DNA from 2 places in the Streptomyces sp. NBC_00400 genome. Region 1 is predicted to be linked to the other one. Evidence: riboswitches for the same ligand, from Rfam matches in the RefSeq annotation. Region 1 holds a riboswitch; the other holds the start of a gene.
The links. Region 1 has a riboswitch for ZMP and ZTP ahead of glyA (serine hydroxymethyltransferase). Riboswitches for the same ligand answer to the same signal wherever they lie in the genome.

Region 1 (3,395 bases):
GCGGCTTGTGCGACATGGAATGAAGCGCTGGACGAATATCCCCTGGTGCAAAGCGGGAGGGTCGACCGGCGCATGGGGAAAATGGTCCAACTGATCCGCCCCCACCTCAAGACCCCCGCCGCCCGGGAACTCCACGAACGTGCCCGGCTCGTCACTCCGGCCTCGCTCCTCGCATAGGAGGACGGCACACGAGGGAAGCCCGTATCCGGCCCTCGTCTCATCCCTCCAGCACACCGCGCAGCTGGTCCAGCCCCCAGTCCAGGTCCTCCTTGCTGATCACCAGCGGCGGGGCGAGCCGGAGGGTGGCGCCATGGGTGTCCTTGGCCAGCACCCCGCGCGCCATCAGCCGTTCGGAGACCTCCCGTCCGGTGCCGCGCGACGGGTTGATGTCCACTCCGGCCCACAGTCCGCGGCCACGCACCGCGTCCACCGCGCCGCCGCCCACCAGCAACCCCAGCTCGCTGTGCAGATGCTCGCCGAGCTCCGTGGCCCGCTGCTGGAACTCACCGGTCCGCAGCATGGCCAGGACCTCCAGCGCCACCGCGCAGGCGAGCGGGTTCCCGCCGAACGTCGAGCCGTGCTCGCCGGGTGCGAACACGCCCAGCACCTCACGGGAGGACACCACCGCCGACACCGGCACCACACCGCCGCCCAGCGCCTTGCCCAGCACATACATGTCGGGGACCACGCCCTCGTGCTCACAGGCGAAGGTCCGGCCGGTGCGGCCCAGCCCCGACTGGATCTCATCGGCGATGAACAGCACGTTCCGGCTGCGGGTCAGCTCCCGTACGCCCGCCAGATAGCCCGGCGGCGGGACCAGTACCCCCGCCTCGCCCTGGATCGGCTCCAGCAGCACCGCGACCGTGTGGTCGTCGAGGGCGGCCTCCATCGCGGCCAGGTCGCCGTACGGGACGATCTCGAAGCCGGGGGTGTACGGGCCGAAGCCGGCGCGTGCCTCGGGGTCGGTGGAGAAGGAGACGAGGGTGGTCGTCCGGCCGTGGAAGTTGTGGTCCGCGACGATGATCTTCGCCCGGCCGTCCGGGACGCCCTTGACCTGGTAGCCCCACTTACGGGCCGTCTTCACCGCCGTCTCGACCGCCTCGGCGCCGGTGTTCATCGGGAGCACCAGCTCCATCCCGCACAGCGCGGCCAGCTGCGTACAGAAGTCGCCGAACCGGTCGTGATGGAAGGCGCGGGAGGTGAGCGTGACCCGTTCCAGCTGGGCCTTGGCCGCGTCGAGCAGCCGGCGGTTGCCGTGCCCGAAGTTCAGCGCGGAGTACCCGGCGAGCATGTCCAGGTAGCGCCGGCCCGCCACATCCGTCACCCAGGCGCCCTCGGCGGTGGCCACGACGACGGGCAGCGGATGGTAGTTGTGCGCGCTGTGGGCCTCGGCGGCGGCGATGCTGCGTTCCGTGGATGTCACCGGTGACTCCGTTCGGTAGAACCGTGCGGGGCGCGGGCGCTGCCGCGTCCCCTTCCATTGTTGCGCCGGCCAGGAGCGACGGGCCCGTGAAGATTCGCCGGTCAGGGGCCTCGGGGTATGCCTTGGGGAATCCCCTGGGGGACACTCCGGGGGACCCCTGGGGATTCCCTGAGGGATGCCCCAGGGGGCTTAGACTCTGGGTGCGCACCGCGACTGGCGTACGGGGAAACAACCTCGAGGAAGCGGTGTGCGGCCACCATCACGAGGTGCCGCCCCGCCTGGGCACCCCGGGACCACGACCGGATCACCGATCGACCGCCCCGGAGGACGCCATGTCGCAGGCCCCCATGTCACAGCCCCGCACCCCGCAGTCCCTCACTCCGCAGTCCCTTCCGCATCCCGCGCTGAGCGCCGCCGACCCCGAACTGGCCGCGCTGGTCGGCGCCGAGGAGCAGCTGCAGGCCGACACGCTGCGGCTGATCCCCAGCGAGAACTACGTCTCCGCCGCCGTCCTGGAAGCCACCGGCACCGTCCTGCAGAACAAGTACAGCGAGGGGTACGCGGGCCGTCGCTACTACGAAGGCCAGCAGAACATCGACCGTGTCGAGACGCTGGCCGTCGAGCGGGCCAAGGCCGTCTTCGGCGTGGAACACGCCAACGTCCAGCCGTACTCCGGCTCGCCCGCCAACCTCGCCGCCTACCTCGCCTTCGCCGAGCCCGGCGACACCGTGCTGGGCATGGCGCTGCCGATGGGCGGCCACCTCACGCACGGCTGGGGAGTGTCGGCCACCGGCACCTGGTTCCGCGGCGTCCAGTACGGCGTACGCCCCGACACCGCGCTCATCGACTTCGACGAGGTGCGCGACCTCGCCCGCAAGGAACGCCCGAAGATCATCTTCTGTGGCGGTACCGCCGTCCCGCGCACCATCGACTTCGCCGCGTTCGGGGAGATCGCCCGGGAGGTCGACGCCGTCCTCGTCGCCGATATCGCCCATATCGCCGGCCTGATCGCGGGCGGCGCCCACCCCTCGCCCGTACCGCACGCGGACGTCATCTCCACCACCACCCACAAGACCCTGCGCGGCCCGCGCGGCGCCATGCTGATGTCCCGGGCGAGCCATGCCAAGGCGGTCGACAAGGCCGTCTTCCCCGGTCTGCAGGGCGGTCCGCACAACCACACCACCGCCGCCATCGCGGTCGCCCTGCGCGAGGCGGCCGCCCCGTCCTTCCGTGACTACGCCCGTGCCGTCGTCGCCAATGCCCAGGCGCTCGCCGAGGCGCTGCTGGCCCGCGGCTACGACCTGGTCTCCGGCGGCACCGACAACCACCTGGTGCTCATCGACCTCACCTCGAAGGACGTGCCGGGCAAGGTCGCCGCGAAGGCGCTGGACCGGGCCGGCATCGTCGTCAACTACAACACCGTCCCCTTCGACCCCCGCAAGCCCTTCGACCCCTCCGGCATCCGCATCGGCACCCCGTCCCTCACCTCCCGCGGGCTGGGTACGGACCGAATGCCGCTGGTCGCCGAGTGGATCGACCGCAGCGTCCAGGCCGCGGCGAACGGCGACGAGGAGGCGCTGGCGGTGATCCGTACGGAGGTCGCGGAGCTCATGGCGGCCTACCCGGCGCCGGGGCTCGCGACGGCCTGAGGGCGGGGGCGCGCGAGGGCCCGGGGCCCGCGGTACGGCGGCTCACCGGCTGCCGGTGAATCAGCCGGTGAGCCGGACCGGCAGGACGTGGGTGCTGTTGCCGACGAAGCTCGGGTGCGGCGGCAGCTCCGCGTCCGGGACGGCGAGGTCCAGCGCCGGATAACGGGTGAACAGTGCCTCCAGCGCGACGGTCGCCTCCAGCCGGGCCAGCGGCGCGCCCAGACAGTAGTGCGGCCCGTGGCCGAAGGAGAGGTGCCGGGCGGCGGGCCGCCGGGTGACGTCGAACCGGTCCGCGTCCGGGCCGTAGGCGTCCGGGTCCCGGC
Region 2 (3,395 bases), 4.6 Mb from region 1:
CGTGGCCGTCGGCGACGTCGCCCGGGTGAACGGCGTCCGCGCCGAGCACTGGACCAGCGCCACCGAACAAGCCGCCGTCGCCGCACAGAACCTGCTGGCCGGCAGCGCCGTCGCCACCCACCACAGCCTGCCGTACTTCTGGTCCGACCAGTACGGCGTACGCCTTCAGTTCGCCGGCCGCCTGCTGCCCACCGATACCCCGCGCATCCTCGAAGGCTCCCCCGACGACCGCAGCTTCCTCGCCTGTTACGAACGCGACGGGCGCACCACCGCGGTACTCGCCCTCAACCGCCCGCGCCCCTTCATGCGCCTGCGTCGCGAAATGGCGTTCACCGCCTGAACTCCGCCCCACGTTTTCGGCTTTCCCGCCGTGGTTGTTGCTCGCCGTTTGTCGCCCGCTGCGCGGTGCGCCCGCCGTTGCTCCCCCACTGCCTAAAGGGCGTGGGAGGTACCCCCAGCGGCGGGCTGGGTCCGCTGCGCGGGGCTGTGGGTGCGGTGACGGGCCTGCGGGGCCTGGTGTGTGGACTGCTTCGCTTTACGTCCACACACCAGGCCCCTCCGGCCCGTCCCCTCCCGTGGGTGGGGAAGTGGATGTGGGTGGGGGCGGGCCACGGTCGTGGCCGTTTTCCCGTGCCGACGAGGTGCACCGGACCACCCAGGTTCACCCCCACCGGCCTTCTTCCCCCACCCCCAACGGGAGGGGACGGGCCGGAGCGGGTGGGTGTCCGGACGTAAAGCGAAGCAGTCCGGACACCCACCCGCGCAGGCCCGTCACCGCACCCCGACAGCCCCGCGCAGCGGACCCGCCCCGCGCAGCGGACCCCGCCCGCCGCAGGCGCAACGGCGGAAAAGCCAAAAACGGGCGGAGGCAAAGCGCAGCGGACGGGCCCGCCGCCAGGCGCAACAAAGAGAAACCCCCACGGCGGGAGAGCCGAAAACGGCGCGTATCGGTCAGCTCCGCTGGGCAGCAGCGGCATCGACGGTCTGGGTGAGCAGGGTGGCGATGGTCATCGGGCCGACGCCGCCGGGGACCGGGGTGATCAGGGAGGCGCGGGTGCACGCCGAGTCGAAGTCCACATCACCGACGTTGCCGGGGTTCGAGCCGGCGTCGATCACGACGGCCCCGGGCTTGAGGTGTTCGCCGCGCAGGAACCGGGGCCGCCCCACGGCGGCGACCAGGACGTCGGCGTCCTGGGTGATCGACGCGAGGTCGGTGGTGCGGGAGTGGCAATAGGTGACCGTGGCGTTGCGGGCGAGCAGCAGCATCCCGACGGGCTTGCCGAGGATCGCACTGCGCCCGACCACGACGGCATGCCGGCCGGCCAGGTCGACGTCGTAGTGATCCAGGAGGCGGAGGATGCCGCCGGGCGTGCAGGAGGCGAAGCCGTCCAGGCCGAAGCTCATCGCGGCGAAGGAGCGGCAGGTGACGCCGTCGACGTCCTTCTCGGGGGCGATGGCCTCGAAGGCGGCGCGCTCGTCGATGTGCGGCCCGGCCGGGTGCTGGAGCAGGATGCCGTGGACGTCGGGGTCGTTCGACAGTGCGGTGATCGTGTCGACCAGTTCGGCGGTCGTGGTGGCGGCGGGGAGCGCGACGTGCCGGGAGCGGATCCCGGCCTTCTCGCAACGGGCGCGCTTCATGCGGACGTACGTCACCGAGGCGGGGTCATCGCCCACCAATACGGTGGCCAGACACGGGGACGTGCCGGTCTGCCGGGTGAGGTCCGCCGCGCGTTCCGCGGCCTGTCCGACGATACGGCGGGCCAGTGCGCTGCCGTCCATGAGGCGGGCGGTCGGGGTCATCGGTGCTCCTGAGCGTGGTGTCGGATCGCCCAGGCGCGCGGCACCGGCCAGAAGTGGCCGAGCCGCTCCCCGGTGGTACTCCACCCAAGCGCCAGTCACGGCTCGGCGCCCACTTTAATCGACGCCCTGACGCCGGGCGCCGGGGAGAGCGGGCCCGTCACACACCCCCTTGACCAGGGGCGGAGAGCGGCGGCGTGGGGGAGGTGGTGGCTTCCCACTGACTGAGGATGCCGTCCCAGTCGTGCTGGGCAGCGGTGATGGCATTGGCGTCCCAGGTGGCATGAGAGGCCTGTTGATACTGCTGATGCGGTGAGTGTTGCTGGTGATGCGGTGAGGGTTGCTGGTGCTGGTTCAGTGAGTGTTGCTGGTGCTGGTTCAGTGAGTGTTGCTGGTGCTGTTGTAGCTGTTGCTGTTGCGGGTGTTGCTGTACGTGTTGCGGGTGCTGTTGTGGATGCTCCTCGTACACCCGGTACTCCTGGTACTCCTGCTGGTCCCGGTAGTTCTGGTACGGCTGTTGCTTCCAGGGCTCCTGCTCGTAGGGCTCGCGCGGGGGTTGCTGCGGTCGCTCGCGCCAGGTCGAAGAAGTGCTCTCGTGCTGCGGGGCAGGCGGAAGATGGGCCAGCCGGCGGTGCCGGCCCGTGCGGTCCGGTGGCGGCGACTGCACCGGACGGCTCTCGGCGGCGAGCTGTTGTGCGCGTGCCACAAGGAGCCGGACATCGAGCCCGAGTTCGGTGGCAAGGGCGGTGAGGTCAACTCCGCTGTGCCAGCTGCTCATCAGGACCGCGTCCAGAGCCGGCGCCCAGGCCGGCTCGTGGGGCTGGGGGGCGTGGGGTGCGTTGGGGGCGGCAGCGGGCGGCGCCGTTGCCGGGCCCACGGGCTGCGGCGCGGGGGGCGTCGTGGACTGTGTCGTGGGGGGTGTCGCGAGAGGCGTGGCGGGAGGCGTGGCGGTCTGCTGGGCGGGGGGCTGCTCGCGCGTGGTCTGGGCGAGCAGGCTCTTGGCGACCGCGCGGGCGTCCTCCTTGCCCACCGTGCGGCGGGCCAGGCGTACTTCGCGCTCGTCCAGGCCGAGCAGCTCCGCCACCACCGCGTCGCTGCCCACGGTCACGGCGAAGGCGGCCAGGGTCCGCGAGCGGCGGGCCTCGGCCTCGTCGAGAAGTCCCTGCGTATGGCGGACCTCGTCATCGCTGCTGCAAAACGCCTGTGCGAGTACGGCATGGCGCTCCCACAACTCCCTCGGTTCCATGACTGCGACAACGTTTCCTCGCCCGGATTGGACTGCTTCCCGGCTATAGATCACTGCATAAGGTGATATTCGAGAGAGATACGCCCTTGCCTCCACGGCAGACGTACGGGCCGCGGTAAAAATACGCAGTGACCCCAGGGCGGAAGAATCGTTTCTACGGCCATGAGCGACCCCTCTTCCGGCACCGTCGCAGGCGGCACCGTCGCAGGCCATGGACGAACCCCCCTCCCCCGCACCGGGCAGATGCCGCGGTGGATCACCGCGGACATCCTCCGGCAGACACCGGTGTACGCCGGGCTGGTGAAGCAGTGGACGGAGCGCGCCGCCACCGTGCCCGGGGTTGCCGACCCGG

Region 2: linked by a shared signal. The riboswitch ahead of OHS81_RS33465 (bifunctional 5,10-methylenetetrahydrofolate dehydrogenase/5,10-methenyltetrahydrofolate cyclohydrolase) and the one ahead of glyA (serine hydroxymethyltransferase) in region 1 are both predicted to bind ZMP and ZTP.

Annotation. Positions count from the first base shown of each region.
Region 1 covers NZ_CP107940.1:3,040,022-3,043,416, reverse strand. The annotation lists gene OHS81_RS13280 (tetratricopeptide repeat protein) at 1-177, shown strand, start outside; gene rocD (ornithine--oxo-acid transaminase) at 218-1,423, opposite strand; ZMP/ZTP riboswitch at 1,623-1,714, shown strand; gene glyA (serine hydroxymethyltransferase) at 1,771-3,072, shown strand; gene OHS81_RS13265 (cytochrome P450 family protein) at 3,133-3,395, opposite strand, start outside.
Region 2 covers NZ_CP107940.1:7,596,926-7,600,320, reverse strand. The annotation lists gene OHS81_RS33470 (NAD(P)/FAD-dependent oxidoreductase) at 1-340, shown strand, start outside; gene OHS81_RS33465 (bifunctional 5,10-methylenetetrahydrofolate dehydrogenase/5,10-methenyltetrahydrofolate cyclohydrolase) at 952-1,800, opposite strand; ZMP/ZTP riboswitch at 1,821-1,909, opposite strand; gene OHS81_RS33460 (hypothetical protein) at 1,958-3,043, opposite strand; gene OHS81_RS33455 (hypothetical protein) at 3,206-3,395, shown strand, end outside.